DNA from 3 places in the Streptomyces sp. SDT5-1 genome. Region 3 is predicted to be linked to each of the others. Evidence: predicted binding sites of a transcription regulator. Region 3 holds the regulator's gene; each other region holds the start of a gene.
The links. Region 3 encodes HrcA, which represses chaperone genes, less so after heat shock. Its sites were predicted from a motif close to TTNGCACTCNGNNNNNCNGAGTGCNAA; they were not measured.
Positions count from the first base shown of each region.

Region 1: a site for HrcA is predicted at 3,798-3,824, ahead of groL (chaperonin GroEL). Genes of this name have one in related genera too.
Region 2: a site for HrcA is predicted at 4,496-4,522, ahead of groES (co-chaperone GroES). Genes of this name have one in related genera too.

Region 1 is NZ_CM125963.1:4,713,856-4,720,434, forward strand. Features, by position in the region: gene ACTWJ8_RS21780 (alpha,alpha-trehalose-phosphate synthase (UDP-forming)) at 1-63, opposite strand, end outside; gene ACTWJ8_RS21785 (glucosyl-3-phosphoglycerate synthase) at 108-1,055, opposite strand; SAM riboswitch class I at 1,218-1,372, shown strand; gene thrC (threonine synthase) at 1,391-2,692, shown strand; gene ACTWJ8_RS21795 (MoaD/ThiS family protein) at 2,744-3,019, shown strand; gene ACTWJ8_RS21800 (cold-shock protein) at 3,442-3,648, shown strand; gene groL (chaperonin GroEL) at 3,953-5,575, shown strand; gene ACTWJ8_RS21810 (hypothetical protein) at 5,650-5,937, opposite strand; gene ACTWJ8_RS21815 (DMT family transporter) at 5,997-6,401, opposite strand; gene ACTWJ8_RS21820 (DMT family transporter) at 6,475-6,579, opposite strand, start outside.
Region 2 is NZ_CM125963.1:5,027,414-5,033,992, forward strand. Features, by position in the region: gene ACTWJ8_RS23335 (class I SAM-dependent methyltransferase) at 1-516, opposite strand, end outside; gene ACTWJ8_RS23340 (THUMP-like domain-containing protein) at 1,582-2,775, opposite strand; gene ACTWJ8_RS23345 (polysaccharide deacetylase family protein) at 2,858-3,817, shown strand; gene ACTWJ8_RS23350 (polysaccharide deacetylase family protein) at 3,814-4,449, shown strand; gene groES (co-chaperone GroES) at 4,667-4,975, shown strand; gene groL (chaperonin GroEL) at 5,094-6,579, shown strand, end outside.
Region 3 is NZ_CM125963.1:3,169,000-3,175,578, forward strand. Features, by position in the region: gene dnaJ (molecular chaperone DnaJ) at 619-1,758, opposite strand; gene hrcA (heat-inducible transcriptional repressor HrcA) at 1,759-2,775, opposite strand; gene ACTWJ8_RS14835 (MBL fold metallo-hydrolase) at 2,905-3,666, shown strand; gene ACTWJ8_RS14840 (DUF3097 domain-containing protein) at 3,701-4,522, shown strand; gene hemW (radical SAM family heme chaperone HemW) at 4,801-6,033, opposite strand; gene ACTWJ8_RS14850 (SpoIIE family protein phosphatase) at 6,070-6,579, opposite strand, start outside.

The sequences.
Region 1 (6,579 bases), 1.5 Mb from region 3:
CGAGACGGGGCCGCGGTTGGACGCGACGAGAACCTCAGCAGCACCATGCGTCGTGGATCCCATACGGGCACGCTAGCCCGGCCGGGAAACGTTCAAACGTGCGGTGCTCATGCCACGCGGCGCTCCGCGTACTCCTCGATCTCGATCATCGGCGGGCGCTCCTCCGTGTCGACCGCGTGCACCCGCGGCTCGAAGCCGCCCTCGCCGCGCTCGAACTGCGTGAGCACCGGCCGCACGAGGTGCCCGCGCGCGAGCCGCAGCTGGGCCGTGCGGTAGATCGCCGCCGCCATCCGGCCGAGCGCCTGCCCGTCCTGGTGCCGGTGCTTGCGCACCCCGACGTCGACCTGGGCGAGACCGTCGAGGCCCACGGTGTGCAGCGCGTCCACGAGCAGCCCCAGCTCCACGCCGTACCCCACGGGGAACGGCAGCCGTTCGAGGAGCGAGCGCCGGGCCGCGTACTCGCCGCCCAACGGCTGCACGAATCCGGCCAGCCGCGGCCAGTGCAGATTGAGGATCGGGCGGGCCATCAGCTCGGTCACCCGGCCGCCCTGCCCCGCGGCCCCCGCCAGCGGACGGTCGTACATCGCCTTCACGAAGTGCACGCTCGGCTCGGTGAGCAGCGGGCCGACGATCCCGGAGACGAAGTCCGGCGAGAACTCCTTCAGGTCGGCGTCGACGAAGCACACGATGTCGCCCGACGTGACGAACAGCGAGCGCCACAGCACCTCGCCCTTGCCGGGGCCCGCCGCGATCCTCGGCAGCACCGTGTCCCGGTGCACGACGCGCGCCCCGGCCGCCGCCGCGACCTCCGACGTGCGGTCGGTGGACCCGGAGTCGATCACCACGAGTTCGTCGACGAGCGGCACCGCCTCCGTCATCAGCGAGCCGCGTATCGCGGAGACGATCTCCCCGACCGTCTCCTCCTCGTCGAGCGCGGGCAGGACGACGCTCACGGTCTGGCCCGACGCGTGCTTGGCGGCGATCACCCGGTGCAAGGGATGATCCGCCACCGACCAGGAGCGCCTGTTCAGCCAGCGCTCGACCTCTTCCAGCACGGTCTGGGTTCCTTCCCTAAGGATCCGCATGTGATCCATCTCGCGGTTCGGACGACTATCTCAAGGGTCCGGGCCTTCGGTTACAGTCTTGAACAAGGCCGATGACCGCCGCATGTCGGGGGTGGTCGACCGTTCCACAAACGAATGCACACAATCGAATACCGCTCATCCAGAGGGGCAGAGGGATACGGCCCGTTGAAGCCCCGGCAACCCTCCAGCCGGTCTCGTCCGCACATCGCAGTGCGCCCGCGAGGCTCCCGGCTAGTGAAGGTGCCAAATCCGTCTCGCGGCGAGATGCGTCGCGAGGAAGATGAGGAGAAAGGGCCTCGCCTCTCATGGCTGTACAGACTGTCGCCACCGAAACGACCGCCAAGACCGTTGATCTCGGTCCTGCCTCCGGCCTTTCCTGCCGGGAGTGCGGCGCCGTCGTCCCGCTCGGCCCCGTCTTCGCCTGCGTCGAGTGTTTCGGACCGCTCGAAGTCGCCTACGACCTGCCCGACGGCGACCCCGAGGCGCTCCGCAAGCAGATCGAGGCCGGCCCCGCCAACATCTGGCGCTACGCCCCGCTCCTCCCCGTCCCGGCCGACGTCGCCGAGAAGCCGAACCTGAACCCCGGCTGGACCAAGCTCGTCAAGGCCGACAACCTCGGCCGTGAACTGGGCGTCGCCGAGGGCAAGTTGTTCGTCAAGGACGACTCCGGCAACCCCACGCACTCCTTCAAGGACCGCGTCGTCGCGCAGGCCATCGAGGCCGCCCGCGCCTTCGGCTTCACCACCCTCTCCTGCTCCTCCACCGGCAACCTGGCCGGCGCCGTCGGCGCCGCGGCCGCCCGCGCCGGCTTCCGCTCCTGCGTGTTCATCCCGCACGACCTGGAGCAGGGCAAGGTCGTCATGGCCGGTGTCTACGGCGGTGACCTCGTCGCCATCGAGGGCAACTACGACGATGTGAACCGCTTCTGCTCCGAGCTCATCGGCGACCCGCTGGGCGAGGGCTGGGGCTTCGTGAACGTGAACCTGCGCCCGTACTACGGCGAGGGTTCCAAGACGCTCGCGTACGAGATCTGCGAGCAGCTCGGCTGGCAGCTGCCCGACCAGCTGGTCATCCCGATCGCGTCCGGCTCCCAGTTCACGAAGATCGACAAGGGTCTGAAGGAGCTGATCAAGCTGGGCCTCGTCGAGGACAAGCCCTACAAGCTCTTCGGCGCCCAGGCCGAGGGCTGCTCGCCGGTCTCCGTCGCGTACAAGGGCGGCCACGACGTCGTCCGCCCGCAGAAGCCGGACACCATCGCCAAGTCCCTCGCCATCGGCAACCCGGCCGACGGCCCGTACGTCCTCGACATCGCCCGCCGCACCGGCGGCGCCGTGGAGGACGTGAACGACGAGCAGGTCGTCGAGGCGATCAAGCTGCTCGCGCGCACGGAGGGCATCTTCGCGGAGACCGCGGGCGGTGTGACGCTCGGCGTCACGAAGAAGCTCATCGAGGCGGGCCAGATCGACCCCTCGCTCACCACCGTCGTCCTGAACACCGGTGACGGGCTCAAGACGCTCGACGCGGTCGCCGATTCCTCTCAGGCCACCGCCACCATCCGGCCGAGCCTGGACGCGTTCCGCGACGCCGGTCTCGCCGCCGACCACTGAGCCCGGCCCGCCACTGAGCCCACCGACTTCGCAGCAACGGGAGTTCCCAGCATGAGCGTCAACGTCCGCATCCCCACCATCCTGCGCACCTACACCGGCGGCCAGGCCGAGGTCCCCGCCGAGGGCGCCACCCTCGCCGACGTCATCGCCGACCTCGAGAAGAACCACACCGGCATCGCCGCCCGCGTCCTCGACGACCAGGGCAAGCTGCGTCGCTTCGTCAACGTGTACGTGAACGACGACGACGTCCGCTTCGAGCAGGGCCTGGAGACGGCCACGCCCGACGGCGCGGGCGTCTCGATCATCCCCGCCGTCGCCGGCGGCTGATCGATTACCCACTGTCGTCTGAATTGCCCCCTCCGCGAGAGAAGCGGAGGGGGCAATTCTGCATGGTTGAGCGCGGTACAGTTGGGGAAGCTGCTGCGATTTCACGAACGGTGCATGACGGGCGCATATGAGTTCTCGCCCGCGGCCCGACAAGAAGCAGCCAAAGTGCCCTGCCCTTTCGGGTCCTTTACGGCATTTGTGCGGCCCGAGTTGCCCTGAGAACCGGTGAGTTGCCCCGGTTTCCCCGATCTGGCGTGCCCAGAATTCTCGTCCGATTGACCTGTTGCAGACGGCAGTTGGGCAGATACATTCAGCCGCGGTCGACGCGTTCCGGCGCACACCCCCAACCAATGGGGGGTGAGGTCTGACCCGGGTCCGCGAAGTGCGGTCCTGTGCAAGGGCCAGTAATAGGGGAGTTAGGCATGGCTCAGGGCACCGTCAAGTGGTTCAACGCGGAGAAGGGGTACGGCTTCATCGCGGTCGACGGTGGTGCGGATGTTTTCGTCCACTACAGCGCGATTCAGATGGACGGCTACCGCACCCTCGAAGAGGGTCAGCGGGTCGAGTTCGAGATCTCGCAGGGCCAGAAGGGGCCGCAGGCCGACATGGTCCGCGTGGCCGCCGGCTGAACGCGCGCGTCAGACTGCAAGCTTGCACGTCGCACGTCATGGAGGGCTCGTCTCCCGGTTCACCGGGGGCGGGCCCTTCGTGCTGCCCGGGACGTGCGCGTTCAGGGGAGCACCTTGCACTCGAAGGGGTCGAGTGCTAATCATTGGGCTTAGCACTCTCCGAGTGAGAGTGACAAAACTTGGATCGGGTCGGTGAGGTCCGCAGGCCGGGTGGTGCAAGGAGCCACAAGGTGTGCAGGCCGTCCGTCGCGGGCACCAGCACGGTCCTTTTGCGTTTCCACCCCGTCCGGGAGGACCACTTCACATGGCCAAGATCATCGCGTTCGACGAGGAGGCACGGCGCGGCCTCGAGCGCGGCATGAACCAGCTCGCCGACGCCGTCAAGGTGACCCTGGGCCCCAAGGGTCGCAACGTCGTCCTCGAGAAGAAGTGGGGCGCCCCCACGATCACCAACGATGGTGTGTCCATCGCCAAGGAGATCGAGCTCGAGGACCCGTACGAGAAGATCGGCGCCGAGCTGGTCAAGGAGGTCGCGAAGAAGACGGACGACGTCGCCGGTGACGGCACGACGACCGCGACCGTCCTGGCCCAGGCCCTGGTCCGCGAGGGCCTGCGCAACGTCGCCGCCGGCGCCAACCCGATGGCCCTGAAGCGCGGCATCGAGCGCGCCACCGAGGCCGTCTCCGCCGCCCTTCTCGAGCAGGCCAAGGAGGTGGAGACCAAGGAGCAGATCGCCTCCACCGCCTCCATCTCGGCCGCCGACACCCAGATCGGCGAGCTCATCGCCGAGGCCATGGACAAGGTCGGCAAGGAAGGCGTCATCACCGTCGAGGAGTCCCAGACCTTCGGTCTGGAGCTGGAGCTCACCGAGGGTATGCGCTTCGACAAGGGCTACATCTCGGCGTACTTCGCCACCGACATGGAGCGTATGGAGGCCTCGCTCGAGGACCCGTACATCCTGATCGTCAACTCGAAGATCGGCAACGTGAAGGACCTCCTTCCGCTGCTCGAGAAGGTCATGCAGTCCGGCAAGCCGCTGCTGATCATCGCCGAGGACGTCGAGGGCGAGGCCCTGTCGACCCTGGTCGTCAACAAGATCCGTGGCACCTTCAAGTCCGTCGCCGTCAAGGCCCCGGGCTTCGGTGACCGCCGCAAGGCCATGCTCGGCGACATCGCCATCCTCACGGGCGGCACCGTCATCTCCGAGGAGGTCGGCCTCAAGCTGGAGAACGCCGGTCTCGACCTGCTCGGCCGCGCCCGCAAGGTCGTCATCACCAAGGACGAGACGACCATCGTCGACGGCGCCGGTGACAGCGACCAGGTCCAGGGTCGCGTCAACCAGATCCGTGCCGAGATCGAGAACAGCGACTCGGACTACGACCGCGAGAAGCTCCAGGAGCGCCTCGCCAAGCTCGCCGGCGGCGTGGCCGTCATCAAGGCGGGCGCGGCCACCGAGGTCGAGCTCAAGGAGCGCAAGCACCGCATCGAGGACGCCGTCCGCAACGCGAAGGCGGCCGTCGAAGAGGGCATCGTCGCCGGTGGTGGCGTGGCCCTCCTCCAGGCCTCCGCGGTCTTCGAGAAGCTCGAGCTCGAGGGTGACGAGGCGACCGGCGCCAACGCCGTGAAGCTCGCCCTGGAGGCCCCGCTCAAGCAGATCGCCGTCAACGGTGGTCTCGAGGGTGGCGTCGTCGTGGAGAAGGTGCGCAACCTGACCGTCGGTCACGGTCTGAACGCCGCCACGGGCGACTACGTCGACATGATCGCCGAGGGCATCATCGACCCGGCGAAGGTGACGCGCTCCGCGCTGCAGAACGCCGCCTCCATCGCCGCGCTGTTCCTCACCACCGAGGCCGTCATCGCCGACAAGCCGGAGAAGGCCGCCGCGGCCGCTCCGGGCGGCATGCCGGGCGGTGACATGGACTTCTGAGCCGGTAACGGTTCAGCCCGTCCGTAGCAGAGGGCGGCCCCGACTCTTCGCCGAGTCGGGGCCGCCCTTGTGCGTTATGCCGCGTTCTCCTGGAAGGACTTCCAGGTGTCGCGCCCCGCGCGCCCCGCGCTGGTGGCGGCGGCCTGCGCCTGGTGGAAGGCGCGGGTGGCGAGTTCGGACGGTGGGGTGTCCCACGTTCCGGTCCAGCTGCGGCCCGCGCGGGCCAGCTCGTAGACGAGGACGCCCGCACCGGCCATCGCCGTGAGCGTGCCGACCCCCGTGAGCACGGCGCCCGCCGTCAGCAGGCGCCGGTCCGGGCGGAACTCGGTCCAGGAGATCTTCGAAAAGGTGCTGTCAGCCATGCGCTCAGGATGCGGGAGGCCGAGGCCCCCCGCATGCCGAGCGACGGCCTGGGGTGACGTCACCGCTTCGGGCCGTCCGAGAGCTTGAGCCAGACGACGCCGCCGATGATCAGGGCGAGCCAGAGGCCCTTGGCCGGGGTGAGCGTCTCGTCGAAGAAGACAGGGCCGAGCAGCGCCGCGCCGACGGCGCCGATGCCGGCCCACACGGCGTATCCGATACCGACGTCGATGGTGCGCAGGGCCAGGCTCAGGGCGAAGAGCGTCAGCAGGAAGAAGGCGACGGCGACGAGCGACCAGGACAGCACCGTGAAGCCCTGGCTGCCGCCCACGGCCAGGGCGTAGGCGATCTCGAAGGCCCCGGCGAGCAGCAGCACCGGCCAGGCGCGGGCGCGGTCCCCGCGCGTGGTGGCCTCGGCGGACGTGTCGGCGGAGGCGGTGGCAGTGGTGGCGGCGGTGGTGGACATGAGGGTTCCTTTCGCGGGGTGTTCTCGTGTTTGCGCGGATCGTGTTTTCGCAGGTCGACGGGTGCGCGGGCGGTCAGGCCGCGCCGCTGAGCTGGAGGCCGACGACTCCGACGATGACGGCGGCGATGCCGAGGAACTTGCGCCAGTCGAGGCGCTGCCCGAACAGGAGCGCGCCGAG
Region 2 (6,579 bases), 1.9 Mb from region 3:
CGCCTCCCGCCGGATCTCCTGCAGCCCCATCTCCGGCTGCCGGACCGGCGGCTTCGGCGGGGGAGTACGAGCGCCGAGCGCCCGCTCACCGGCGTACACGGCGAGCCGGGCGACCGCATTGGCCGGGACGGCGGCGAGGTCCCACGGGGTCGCGCCGGCGTGGCACCCGAGCACGATCAGCCGCCCGCCGGGAGCCAGGGCCTCCCGGAAACGGGTCAGTGTCTCGAACGGCATGTGGTGCAGGCTCGCCAGGCAACTGATCACGTCGTAGTGGTCGGGCGGCAGTTCCGTCTGCGCGGCGTCCACGACCCGATAGCGCGGCCCGCCACCGGTCGCCTCCGCCGCGGCCAGCGTCGCCGCGTCCGGGTCGATCGCGTCGACCCGGTACCCGTGCGCGACGAGCCGCCGCGCGAACCGTCCGGTCCCGCACCCCACGTCTAGGGCGTTCCGCCCGGCGCCGCTGGGAAGGTGCCGGCTCAGCACCCGGTGATAGTGATCGTTGTGGTCGAACCCCACGCAACACCTCCGCCGACACGCCTCGCTTCGGCCCAACATCTTCCTCGCCTCCGACTGCCGGGCATGACGGCGCCCGGCCGGTCACCGCGGTTGCGCGGCACGGTAGGCCGTGCCCGGCCGCGACGCGGTACGGATGACGGCGCCCGGCTGCTCACCGCGGTTGCGCGGCACCGTGTTGCCTGGCGTCGCTGGGGTGGGCTCTGCCGTGGCGTGTGTGCGGTGCCGCAGCCGGCTCGCGGACGTTGCCCGCTCATCCCCCACCCACCCGCCCCCTCCGGGGCTCGGCCCCCGTGGGCCCTGGGCCTGCACCGGGGCGGGGCCCGTCGTTTCCGTGGCGCGGCACCGTGTATCCCGGCTGCGTCGGGGCGGATGCCTGCCATGGCGTGTGCGGGGCACCGCGGCCTGCCCGGGGTGCCTGCTCATCTCCCGCCCTCCCGCCCCCTCCGGGGGCTCGGCCCCCGTGGGCCCGGGTTCTGCGCCGGGGTGGTGCTGGTCGTTTTCGTGGTGCGGGGCTGGTGCCATTGCCCGCCGTGGCGCGGCACCGCTGACGGAGCCGGGCCGCTCATCGCGGTTGCAGTGCCGGGGTGGGCGGCGCCTGTCGTGGGGAGTTTGCGGCCCCGCAGCCTTCCCAGCGGGCGCCCACCCTGGCGCCGGCCACGAGGCCCGGTACAGCGGACAGGGCGCAATCCGTCGAGTTCGGGTCGGGGGCCTGGTGCGGGTGCGGCCTGTACCGGGGCCGCCCTGGGGCGCGGACGGGGCCCGTCTCGGAGGCAGGTTGCCCAAGGCTGGTGACAGTTGCCCCGTCATGGGCGGGAGCCGTTCCTGCGGCGCTCGCTCAATGAGCGATTGCGGCTCCCCGTGGGGCCTACGCCCCCGGAGGGGGCGGGTGGGTGGGATCTTGGGCGGCGGAGTGAAGGGGTGGCCAGGTCACGGGAGCCTGATGGGTGCGGTGCGGGGAGGTAAGCCGAGCCGCTGCGGCGATTGAGCAGCGGGGGCCGGGGCGGAGCCCCGAGGCGTAGGGGCGCGTGGGCGCCCCGGTCCGGGGCCGTCAGGACACGGGAGCCGTCAGGACACCGGTGTGCCGAGGAGCATCGTGGGGGCGCCCGAGACCCGCGTGAGGAAGACCGTCGTCGAACGTTTGCCGTACGGCTTCGGCATCGCCTTGCGGCGGAGTTCCTCCGGTTCGACCGCGGAGCCGCGCTTCTTCACCGTCAGGATCCCGATCTCGCGCTCCCGTAGCAGCGCCTTCAATTTCTTTACGTTGAAGGGGAGTTGGTCGGTGATCTCGTAGGCGGACGCGTAGGGCGTCGGGTGCAGCGCGTCCGATGTCACGTACGCGATCGTCTCGTCGAGCAGGCCCCCGTCGACCTCCGCCGCCACCTCGGCGACCAGATGCGCCCGGATGACCGCGCCGTCGGGCTCGTACAAGTACCGTCCGACGGGCCGCACTTCGGGGTCGGGGAGTCCGGTGCCGGTCAGGGAACGCGGCCCCGGGAGCAGCGTCGCCCGCATCCGCCCCGGCGCCGCCGTGCCGAACCACAGCACGGCCTCCTTCACGTCACCCCCGTCCGAGATCCACTCCGCCTCGGCCTCCGCCGGAATCGCCTCGTGCGGGATCCCGGGCGCGATCTTCAGCGCGGCCCGTTCCGCCCCGAGCGCCGCGGACACCGCCCAGGACAGCGGAGGCGAGTACGCCTCGGGGTCGAAGATCCGGCCCCGTTTCGTGGAGCGCCGCGCCGGGTCGACGAACACCGCGTCGTACCCGGACGTGTCCACCTCGGTCACATCCGCCTCGCGCACCTCGATGAGCCCGTCGAGCCCGAGCGCCTCCGCGTTCGCCCGCGCCACCGCGCAGGTCAGCGGGTCCCGGTCGACGGCAAGCACCCGTACGCCCGCGCGGGCCAGCGCGATCGCGTCGCCGCCGATGCCGCAGCAGAGGTCGGCCACGGACCGCACCCCGAGGTCTCTGAACGCCTCGGCCCGGTACGCCGCCACGCTCGTACGCGTCGCCTGCTCCACGCCGTTCGGCGTGAAGAACATCCGCGCCGCGTCCTCGGCCCCGAACTTCGCCACCGCCCGCTGCCGCAACCGCGCCTGCGCGAGCGCCGCGGACACCAGCTCGACCGGATGGTCGCGGCGCAGCCTGGTGGCGAGGGCGAGTTCCTGGGCCGGGTCGTGCTCACGGAGTTCGTCGAGCAGGGCGCGGCCCTCGGGGGTCAGCAGGGCGGAGAAGGCGGCGGGGTCGTTCACCCGGCCCATTGTGGGCCAGGCGGGCGACGCCTCGCGCCAGGCGGCGGTGTCGCCCCGGCAACCGGCCCCCGAGCTGCCAGGATCCGGCGCCATGCGACTCGTACGACAAAACGAAGAAATCGCCCGAAGGGGTGCCAGGAAGAGACGCGGCGTGCGCGTCGTCGGCGGCCTGCTCGCCGCGTCCGCCCTCGCCGCGGGCTGCGCGGGCGGCGCCGAGTCGGAGCGGGACCCCCGCGTGCGACCGGCCCCCGGCCAGCAGGCCAAGGGTGCCCTCAAGGCCGCACCGGCCCGCGCCCTCGACGCGTACGCGACGAAGCTGCGCGCCGAGCGGGCCGCCCTCGTCGCGGCGTCGAAGCGCTGGGGCCTGAAGGGCGTCCCGCTGACCGCCCCGCCCCCTCCGGCGAAGAAGCCGCGCATCGAGGCCCGCCCCGGCTTCGAGGTCGAGGGCCAGAAGCGGCTCGGCCTGCCGCCCGTGTTCACCACGGTCCCGACCAAACACAAGATCGTCTTCCTCACCATCGACGACGGCGCCGAGAAGGACCCCCGGTTCCTGAAGATGATGAGCGAGCTGCGGATCCCGTACACGGCGTTCCTGACCGACGCCGAAGTGAAGCCGCGGTACGGCTACTTCAAGCAGATGCAGGCCCGCGGCGTCACCCTCAACAACCACACGCTGCACCACCCGTTCCTGCCGGGACTGTCGTACGCGCGGCAGAAGCAGGAGATCTGCGGGATGCAGGACGTCATCGAGAAGAAGTACGGCAAGCGCCCCACGCTCTTCCGTCCGCCCTTCGGCGACTACAACCGGGACACCCTGCGCGCCGCCAAGGCCTGCGGCATCGAGTACGCCCCGATCTGGAACGCCGAGGCCTTCGTGGACCGCATGGACTACCGCGAGTGGGACCGCGACATCCATCCCGGCGACATCCTGCTCACGCACTTCAGGGGCCGGAAGGACTGGAAGGGCACGATGCCCGACATGATCCGCAACCTCATGGACCACCTGCACGCCAAGGGGTACGCGGTGGCGCGCCTGGAGGACTACCTGTGACAGCGCGCGGGGCGCGGGCGCGGTTCGCCGTCGGGGTCATGGCGATCGCCGCCGTGCTCGCGGGCTGCGCCCAGCGCCCCGCCCCGGACGCGCGTACGGCCGCGGGGGCGCCGCCGCACAGGACCGTCCCGCCGGTCGTCTCCCGGGTCCCGACCCACGACAGGGTGGTCTTCCTCGCGTACGAGGACGGGGCGGGCGCGCGCCTCGTCGACCTGGTCCGCGAGCGCCGGCTGCCGCTCTCGCTGTTCGCCGCGGGCCGGGGCGAGGGCCGCCTGCGCGAACTGCGCGCCCTCGGCGTCCAGGTGCAGAACCGCACGCTCACCCGCCCGTTCCTGCCGGGTCTCGGCTACGTCGAGCAGCACGCCGAGATCTGCGGCCAGCGCGACCGCATCGAGGGCCGGTTCGGCACGGCGCCCCGGCTGTTCCACCCGCCGTCGGGCGCGTACGACGGGAACACCCTGCGGGCCGCCGCCGCGTGCGGCGTCGACGCGGTCGTCCTGTGGCGCGAGCCGGACGGAGCGCCGCTGCACCCCGGCGACATCATCGGCGCCCACCCGGCCACGACACGCCAACTCCTCCACCGCATCGAGTCCGAGGGCTACACGGTGGCGCCCCTGGAGAACTACCTGTGAAACCCCTCGGGAAACGGCCCCCGAATCGAGGTCGCGACGGAGTCGATTAGCAGTCCGCTTGACCGAGTGCTAATCGCGGTCATAGTCTCGGCTCTGGCACTCCCCGCAGGAGAGTGCCAACAGCGACGGGCAGGTCCGGCACCCGCGACGACGGATCCACCTGGTCGCCACCTCAGACAGTTAACCCCGTGAGATCTCCGAAGGGGGAGGTCGGATCGTGACGACCACCAGCTCCAAGGTTGCCATCAAGCCGCTCGAGGACCGCATTGTGGTCCAGCCGCTCGACGCCGAGCAGACCACGGCTTCGGGCCTGGTCATTCCGGACACCGCGAAGGAGAAGCCCCAGGAGGGCGCCGTCCTCGCCGTGGGTCCCGGCCGCTTCGAGAACGGCGAGCGTCTGCCGCTCGACGTCCAGGTCGGCGATGTCGTGCTCTACAGCAAGTACGGCGGCACCGAGGTGAAGTACAACGGCGACGAGTACCTCGTCCTCTCGGCCCGCGACGTGCTCGCGATCGTCGAGAAGTAATTCACCGAGGCTTTCCAAGCTTCACCGAAGCAGAATGCTTTGAGCTGCGCCCCTGGCCCCCGCTGAGAATGCCGGGTGCGAGGGGCGCGGTTCGTTTCGAGAGGACTGATTCAGCCCCATGGCGAAGATCCTGAAGTTCGACGAGGACGCCCGTCGCGCCCTCGAGCGCGGCGTCAACAAGCTGGCCGACACGGTCAAGGTGACGATCGGCCCCAAGGGCCGCAACGTCGTCATCGACAAGAAGTTCGGCGCCCCCACCATCACCAACGACGGTGTCACCATCGCCCGCGAGGTCGAGGTCGAGGACCCGTACGAGAACCTCGGCGCCCAGCTGGTCAAGGAAGTCGCCACCAAGACCAACGACATCGCCGGTGACGGTACGACCACCGCCACCGTTCTCGCCCAGGCCCTGGTCAAGGAGGGCCTGCGCAACGTCGCCGCCGGTGCCTCCCCGGCCGCCCTGAAGAAGGGCATCGACGCCGCGGTCAAGGCCGTGTCCGAGGACCTCCTCGCGACCGCCCGCCCGATCGACGAGAAGTCCGACATCGCCGCCGTCGCCGGTCTGTCCGCCCAGGACAACCAGGTCGGCGAGCTCATCGCCGAGGCGATGGACAAGGTCGGCAAGGACGGCGTCATCACCGTCGAGGAGTCCAACACCTTCGGCCTGGAGCTCGACTTCACCGAGGGCATGGCCTTCGACAAGGGCTACCTGTCCCCGTACTTCGTCACCGACCAGGAGCGTATGGAGGCCGTCCTCGACGACCCGTACATCCTGATCCACCAGGGCAAGATCGGTTCGATCCAGGACCTCCTGCCGCTCCTCGAGAAGGTCATCCAGGCCGGTGGCTCCAAGCCGCTCCTGATCATCGCCGAGGACGTCGAGGGCGAGGCCCTGTCGACCCTGGTCGTGAACAAGATCCGCGGCACGTTCAACGCCGTCGCCGTGAAGGCCCCCGGCTTCGGTGACCGCCGCAAGGCGATGCTCCAGGACATGGCCACCCTCACCGGTGCCACCGTCATCGCCGAGGAGGTCGGCCTCAAGCTCGACCAGGCCGGTCTCGACGTGCTGGGCTCCGCCCGCCGCGTGACCATCACCAAGGACGACACCACCATCGTCGACGGTGGCGGCAAGGCCGAGGACGTCCAGGGCCGCGTCGCGCAGATCAAGGCCGAGATCGAGAACACGGACTCCGACTGGGACCGCGAGAAGCTCCAGGAGCGCCTCGCGAAGCTCGCCGGCGGCGTGTGCGTCATCCGCGTGGGTGCCGCCACCGAGGTCGAACTCAAGGAGAAGAAGCACCGTCTGGAGGACGCCATCTCCGCGACCCGCGCCGCGGTCGAGGAGGGCATCGTCTCCGGTGGTGGCTCCGCCCTGGTGCACGCCTCCAAGGTCCTCGACGGCTCCCTCGGCAAGGAGGGCGACGAGGCCACCGGTGTCGCCGTCGTCCGCCGCGCCGTCGTCGAGCCGCTCCGCTGGATCGGCGAGAACGCCGGCCAGGAGGGCTACGTGATCGTCTCCAAGGTCAAGGACCTGGAGAAGGGCAACGGCTACAACGCCGCGACCGGCGAGTACGTCGACCTGGTCAAGGCCGGCGTCATCGACC
Region 3 (6,579 bases):
GGCAACCGGGGCAGACCGAGGTGCGGCACGCGTGCCACGGCAGGCGTCGACCCCGGTGCAGCCGGGCATCGCGGTGCCGCGCAACCGGACGACGGGCCCCGGTCACGTGAGGGCAAGGCGGCCCGGTGCAGGCCGCACCTTCGTCAGGCGCACCCCGGTCGACGTAAACCCCGACGCAGGTCGCACCCGCATCCAGCGCCCACCCCGACACGGACACCGGGCCCACGGGGGCCGAGCCCCCGGAGGGGGCGGGCGGGCGGGAAATTGGGCGGGAAACGGGGACAGGCCGAGGTGCGGCACAGGTGCCACGGCAGGCGTCGCCCCCGGTACAGCCGGGAAGCAGGACGCCGCGCAACCGGACGACGGGCCCCGGTCACGTGTGGGCAAGGCGACGCACGGTGCAGGCCGCACCTTCGTCAGGCGCACCCCGGTGCAGGCCGCACCCGCGAAGGGCGCCGACCCCGGCACAGGCCCCAGGACCCGGTGCCGCGTGAGCGGGGCGGTGGCCCCAGCCACGGCAGAGACCCCGGTACCCCGGTACCGGTGCCGGGCAATGGAAACGGCGGGTGGGGTCGCGCGGCACCGCCGCGCGACCCCACCCGCCGTGGGGCCAACGGCTCAGCGGCCGTTGAACGCGTCCTTCAGGCGGGAGAAGAGTCCCTGCTGGCCGGGCTGGAACTGGCCCGTGGGCCGCTCCTCGCCCCGCAGCTTCGCCAGCTCACGCAGCACCCGCTCCTGCTCCGGATCCAGCTTCTGCGGCGTCGTGACCTCGACGTGCACGATGAGGTCACCGCGGCCGCCGCCCCGCAGATGCGTGACACCGCGCCCGTGCAGCGGAACCGACTGACCGGACTGCGTGCCCGGCCGGATGTCGATCTCCTCCATGCCGTCGAGCGTCTCGAGCGGCACCTTCGTACCGAGCGCCGCCGCCGTCATCGGAATGGTCACCGTGCAGTGCAGGTCGTCCCCGCGCCGCTGGAAGGTCGGATGCGGCAGCTCGTGGATCTCGACGTAGAGGTCACCGGCGGGACCGCCACCGGGTCCGACCTCGCCCTCGCCCGCGAGCTGGATCCGCGTGCCGTTGTCGACACCGGCCGGGATCTTCACCGTCAGCGTGCGACGGGAGCGGATGCGGCCGTCACCGGCGCACTCGGGGCACGGGGTCGGGACCACCGTGCCGAAGCCCTGACACTGCGGGCACGGCCGCGACGTCATGACCTGGCCGAGGAAGGACCGCGTGACCTGCGAGACCTCGCCCCGACCGCGACACATGTCACAGGTCTGGGCGGAGGTGCCGGGCGCGGCGCCCTCTCCGCTGCACGTCGTGCACACCACGGCGGTGTCGACCTGGATGTCCTTGGTCGTGCCGAAGGCCGCCTCGTCGAGCTCGACCTCCAGCCGGATCATGGCGTCCTGGCCGCGCCGCGTACGGGACCGGGGCCCGCGCTGCGACGCCGTACCGAAGAAGGCGTCCATGATGTCGGAGAAGTTGCCGAAGCCGCCGGCGCCGAAGCCACCGGCCCCGCCGCCTCCGCCGCCCTGCGACAGGGGGTCGCCCCCGAGGTCGTAGACCTGCTTCTTCTGCGGGTCGGAGAGCACCTCGTAGGCGGCGTTGATCTCCTTGAAGCGCTCCTGAGTCTTCGGGTCCGGATTCACATCCGGGTGAAGCTCACGCGCAAGCCTTCGAAAGGCCTTCTTGATCTCGTCCTGGGAAGCGTCGCGGCGCACGCCGAGTACGGCGTAGTAGTCCGTGGCCACTTACGACTCCGCCAGGATCTGTCCGACGTAACGTGCCACTGCGCGTACTGCTCCCATCGTTCCCGGGTAATCCATGCGTGTCGGTCCGACGACACCCAGCTTGGCGACTGCCTCGCCGCCCGAACCGTAGCCGACGGAGACGACGGACGTGGAGTTGAGTCCTTCGTGGGCGTTCTCGTGACCGATCCGTACGGCCATGCCCGAATCTCCGACCTCACCAAGCAACTTGAGGAGCACGACCTGCTCTTCGAGAGCCTCGAGCACCGGACGAATGGTGAGGGGAAAGTCATGTCCGAAGCGGGTGAGATTGGCGGTGCCGCCGATCATCAACCGCTCCTCCGTCTCCTCGACGAGCGTCTCCAGCAGAGTGGAGAGCACCGTGGAGACCGTACCCCGGTCCTCCTGCTCGAAGGCCTCGGGGAGGTCCTGCACCAGCTGCGGCACGTCCGTGAAACGGCGGGACGCGACGCGGCTGTTCAGCCGGGCCCGCAGATCCGCCAGGGACGCCTCGCCGAACGGCGCGGGACAGTCGATCATCCGCTGCTCCACACGCCCGGTGTCCGTGATCAGCACGAGCATCAGACGGGCGGGCGCCAGCGAGAGCAGCTCGACATGGCGCACGGTGGACCGGGTCAGGGACGGGTACTGGACGATCGCCACCTGCCGCGTGAGCTGCGCGAGCAGCCGCACGGTGCGGCCGACGACGTCGTCGAGGTCGACGGCGCCGTCCAGGAAGTTCTGGATGGCGCGCTTCTCGGGGGCCGTCATCGGCTTGACGGCGGTGAGCTTGTCGACGAACAGGCGGTAGCCCTTGTCCGTGGGGATCCGCCCGGCACTGGTGTGCGGCTGGGCGATGAATCCCTCGTCCTCCAGGACAGCCATGTCGTTGCGCACGGTCGCCGGTGAGACGCCGAGCTTGTGCCGCTCGGTGAGCGCCTTGGAACCGACCGGCTCCTCGGTGCCGACATAGTCCTGGACGATGGCGCGCAGCACTTCGAGCCTGCGTTCACTGAGCATGGCGCGCACCTCCAGAAACAGCCGTTGCGATCTTCCTGCTTTGGCACTCACTGTCGGCGAGTGCCAATCGTCCCCGGCTCAGTGTACGGCCGGTGGGTACGGGCCCGGCAAGGGCGCTAGCGTCGGGGTATGGAGCTCGCGCGACGTATCGACCGGGTCGACTGGGCCGCTTCCGGCTGGGAGGAGCTGGCGCCGAACGTGGGGCGGGTGCGGCTGCCCGGCCTGGACTGCACCAGCGGCCTCGTCGTGGGTGAAGACGCGGCGCTCCTGATCGACACCGGATCCTCACTGCGTGAAGGCGCCCGGCTGCGCGCCGACACGCGCGCGCTGCTCGGTCCCGGCCGGAGAGTGACGCATGTCGCTCTGACCCATCCGCACTTCGACCATGTGCTCGGTACGGGCGCGTTCGCGGGGGTCGAGGTGTACGGGGCGGTGGGCATCGACGTCGTCTTCGAGCGCGGCGCGGATGAGCTGCGCGCGGACGCGGTGCGGCACGGGGTCGCGCCGGACGCGGCGGAGGAGGCGGTCGACGTGCTCGTCGGTCCGCCGCACCGGGTGTGCGGGGAGTGGACGCTGGACCTGGGTGGTGGGCTGACGGTGCTGCTCGCGAACGTCGGTCCGGCGCACACGGGCCACGATCTGGCGGTCCTCGTGCCGGGGGGCTCGTCGGGGCGGCCCGAGGTCGTGTTCTGCGGTGACCTGGTGGAGGAGTCGGGCGAGCCGCAGGCGGGGCCCGACGCGGCGCCGCGGCACTGGTCGGCGGCGCTCGACCGGCTGCTGGACCTCGGGGGCGAGGACGCGGTGTACGTTCCCGGGCACGGTTCGGCGGTGAATGCCGGGTTCGTCCGCGAGCAGCGTGCCACATTGGCGGCGCGTTTCGGCGTGTCGTAACCCTGGCCTGCGCTGTTCTCTTATCGTCTTGCGGATGCGCCAGTACTCCCCCGATCTGACCCCTCCGTGGAAGCGGAAAACTCCGGCTCCCGAGGTTCCGGCCGAGCCCGACCTCGTCGTGGAGGAGGTCACCACCGGGTTCTGCGGGGCGGTGGTGCGGGTCGAGAAGACGGCGCAGGGGCCGACGGTCACGCTGGAGGACCGCTTCGGCAAGCACCGCGTGTTTCCCATGGACCCTCGCGGCTTCATGATCGACGGGAAGGTCGTCACGCTCGTACGTCCCTCGGGCGCGACCCCTGTCCGGCCGACGCGGACGGCGTCGGGGTCCGTGGCGGTGCCCGGGGCGCGGGCGCGGGTGGCGCGGGCCGGACGGATCTACGTCGAGGGCAAGCACGACGCCGAGCTCATCGAACGGGTCTGGGGCGACGACCTGCGCATCGAAGGTGTGGCGGTGGAGTTCCTGGAGGGCGTCGACGACCTTCCGGCGATCGTCGCCGAGTTCGCGCCGGGGCCGGACGCGCGGCTCGGGGTGCTGGTGGACCACCTCGTTCCCGGTACGAAGGAGTGGCGGATCGCCCAGTCGGTGACCAGCGAGCACGCGCTGGTCGTGGGGCATCCGTACATCGACATCTGGGAGGCGGTGAAGCCGGGGGCGGTGGGGATCGAGGCGTGGCCGCGAGTGCCCAGAGGGCAGGACTGGAAGACGGGTGTGTGCCGGGCGCTGGGGTGGCGTTTCGCCAACACGGGGGAGGCGTGGCAGCACATCCTTTCGCGGGTCCGTACGTACAAGGACCTGCAGCCGGAACTCCTCGGCCGCGTCGAAGAACTCATCGACTTCGTCACGGCCCCGTCGTAACCCCCGGCCACCCGCGCCCTCCGGGGGCGTAGGCACCCCGGGGCACCGCAATGGCTACGGGTAGCCACACGCGCCTTGGGCAACATGCCGCCTTGGGCGGCAGGGTGGGCAAGGCGGCGCCCGGCGCAGGCCGAACCCGCGGAGGGCGCCGACCACGGCAAGGTCCGGAACCCCGGCGCCGCGCAGCAGCGCCGAGCGTGGCAAGGGTCGGCGCCTCGGTGCCGCGCAACTAGGACGTCAGGCGTCGACCACGGCACGCGTCGGCACCCAGGACCGGGTCAGTCGACCACGTCGCGGACCACCGCGTCCGCCAGGAGGCGGCCGCGCAACGTGAGGACCGCGCGGCCCGCCGTGAACGGCTCGCGTTCCAACAGGCCGTCCGACAGCGCACGTTCCGCCGCCGCCAGGCCGGCGGGACGGAGGAGCGACAAGGGGCAGCCTTCGCGGAGACGGAGTTCCAGGAGGATGCGTTCGACCCGACGGTCCTCGGCGGAGAGGAGTTCCCGCCCCGCCCCGGGCGACCGGCCCTCGGCCAGCGCCGCGGCATACGCCCCCGGATGCTTCACGTTCCACCACCGCACCCCACCCACGTGCGAGTGCGCCCCCGGCCCGGCCCCCCACCAGTCGGCCCCCCGCCAGTACAACTCGTTGTGGAGGCACCGCCCGGCGTCGGACGTGGCCCAGTTCGACACCTCGTACCAGTCGAACCCGGCCGCGCCGAGCACCTCGTCCGCGATCAGGTACCGGTCCGCGTGCACGTCGTCGTCGGTCATCGGCACCTCGCCGCGCCGGATCCGCCGCGCCAGCTGCGTCCCCTCCTCGACGATCAGGGCGTAGGCGCTGACGTGATCGGGTCCCGCCCCGAGCGCCGCGTCGAGCGACGCCCGCCAGTCGTCGTCCGTCTCCCCCGGCGTGCCGTAGATCAGGTCGAGGTTGACGTGGTCGAAGCCCGCCGCCCGCGCCTCGGCGACACAGGCCTCGGGCCGCCCCGGCGTGTGCGTACGGTCGAGGATCTTGAGGACGTGCTGCCGGGCGCTCTGCATGCCGAAGGAGATCCGGTTGAAGCCACCGGCCCTGAGCTCGGCGAGGTACGCCGGGTCCACGGACTCCGGGTTCGCCTCGGTCGTTACCTCGGCGTCGTCCGCGAGCCCGAACTCGTCGCGGATCGCGCCCAGCATCCGTACGAGATCGGCGGCGGGGAGCAGCGTCGGCGTGCCGCCGCCGACGAAGACCGTGCGCACCGGGCGCGGGTCGTCGCCGAGGACCTTGCGGGCGAGCCGGACCTCCTCGACGAGCGTCTCCGCGTAGTTGTCGCGGGACGCGAGCACGCCTCCCGTGCCGCGCAGCTCGGTCGCCGTGTACGTGTTGAAGTCGCAGTACCCGCAGCGCGTGGCGCAGTACGGGACGTGCAGGTAGAAGCCGAGGGGGCGGGACTCGGCGTCGGCGCGGGCGGAGGCGGGCAGCGAGCCGTCGTGGGGAACGGGCTCGCCGTCGGGGAGTGCGGAAGGCATGACCCCATTGTCCCGCCTCGCCGGGCGGACCCGACCTCACTGGGCCTGGAGCACCAGGAGCGCGAGGTCGTCGTCGGGCGGACTGTCCGCGAACGCGTGCACGAGCCGCCTGATCCGCTCGGCGAGGAGCTGCGCCGTGAGGCCCGCGCATCCCGCGAGCGCCTGCGCCAGACCGTCCCCGTCGTCGAACTGGAGCGCGCCCCGGCGCCGCTCGGTCACCCCGTCCGTGACGCACAGGAGGGTGTCCCCGGTGTCCATGACGAACGTCTCACTCGTGTACCCGGGGTCGTCGACGACGCCGAGCAGCACCTGCGGCGAGGCCGCGGCGACGACCTCGCCGCCGGGCCGCATGAGCAGCGGCAGCGGATGCCCGGCGGAGGCGAGCGTGCAGATCACGCCGCCCTCCTCGGTGAGCGTCAGCTCACCGTAGAGGAGGGAGAGGAAGCGGGGCGTGGAGCCCTCCGGGGGTACGCCCCGGCCGTCGGCGGCGGCGAGCGCGCGGGCCGCGGCGTCGGAGGCCTCGGTGGCGTCGTCGAGCAGCAGCCG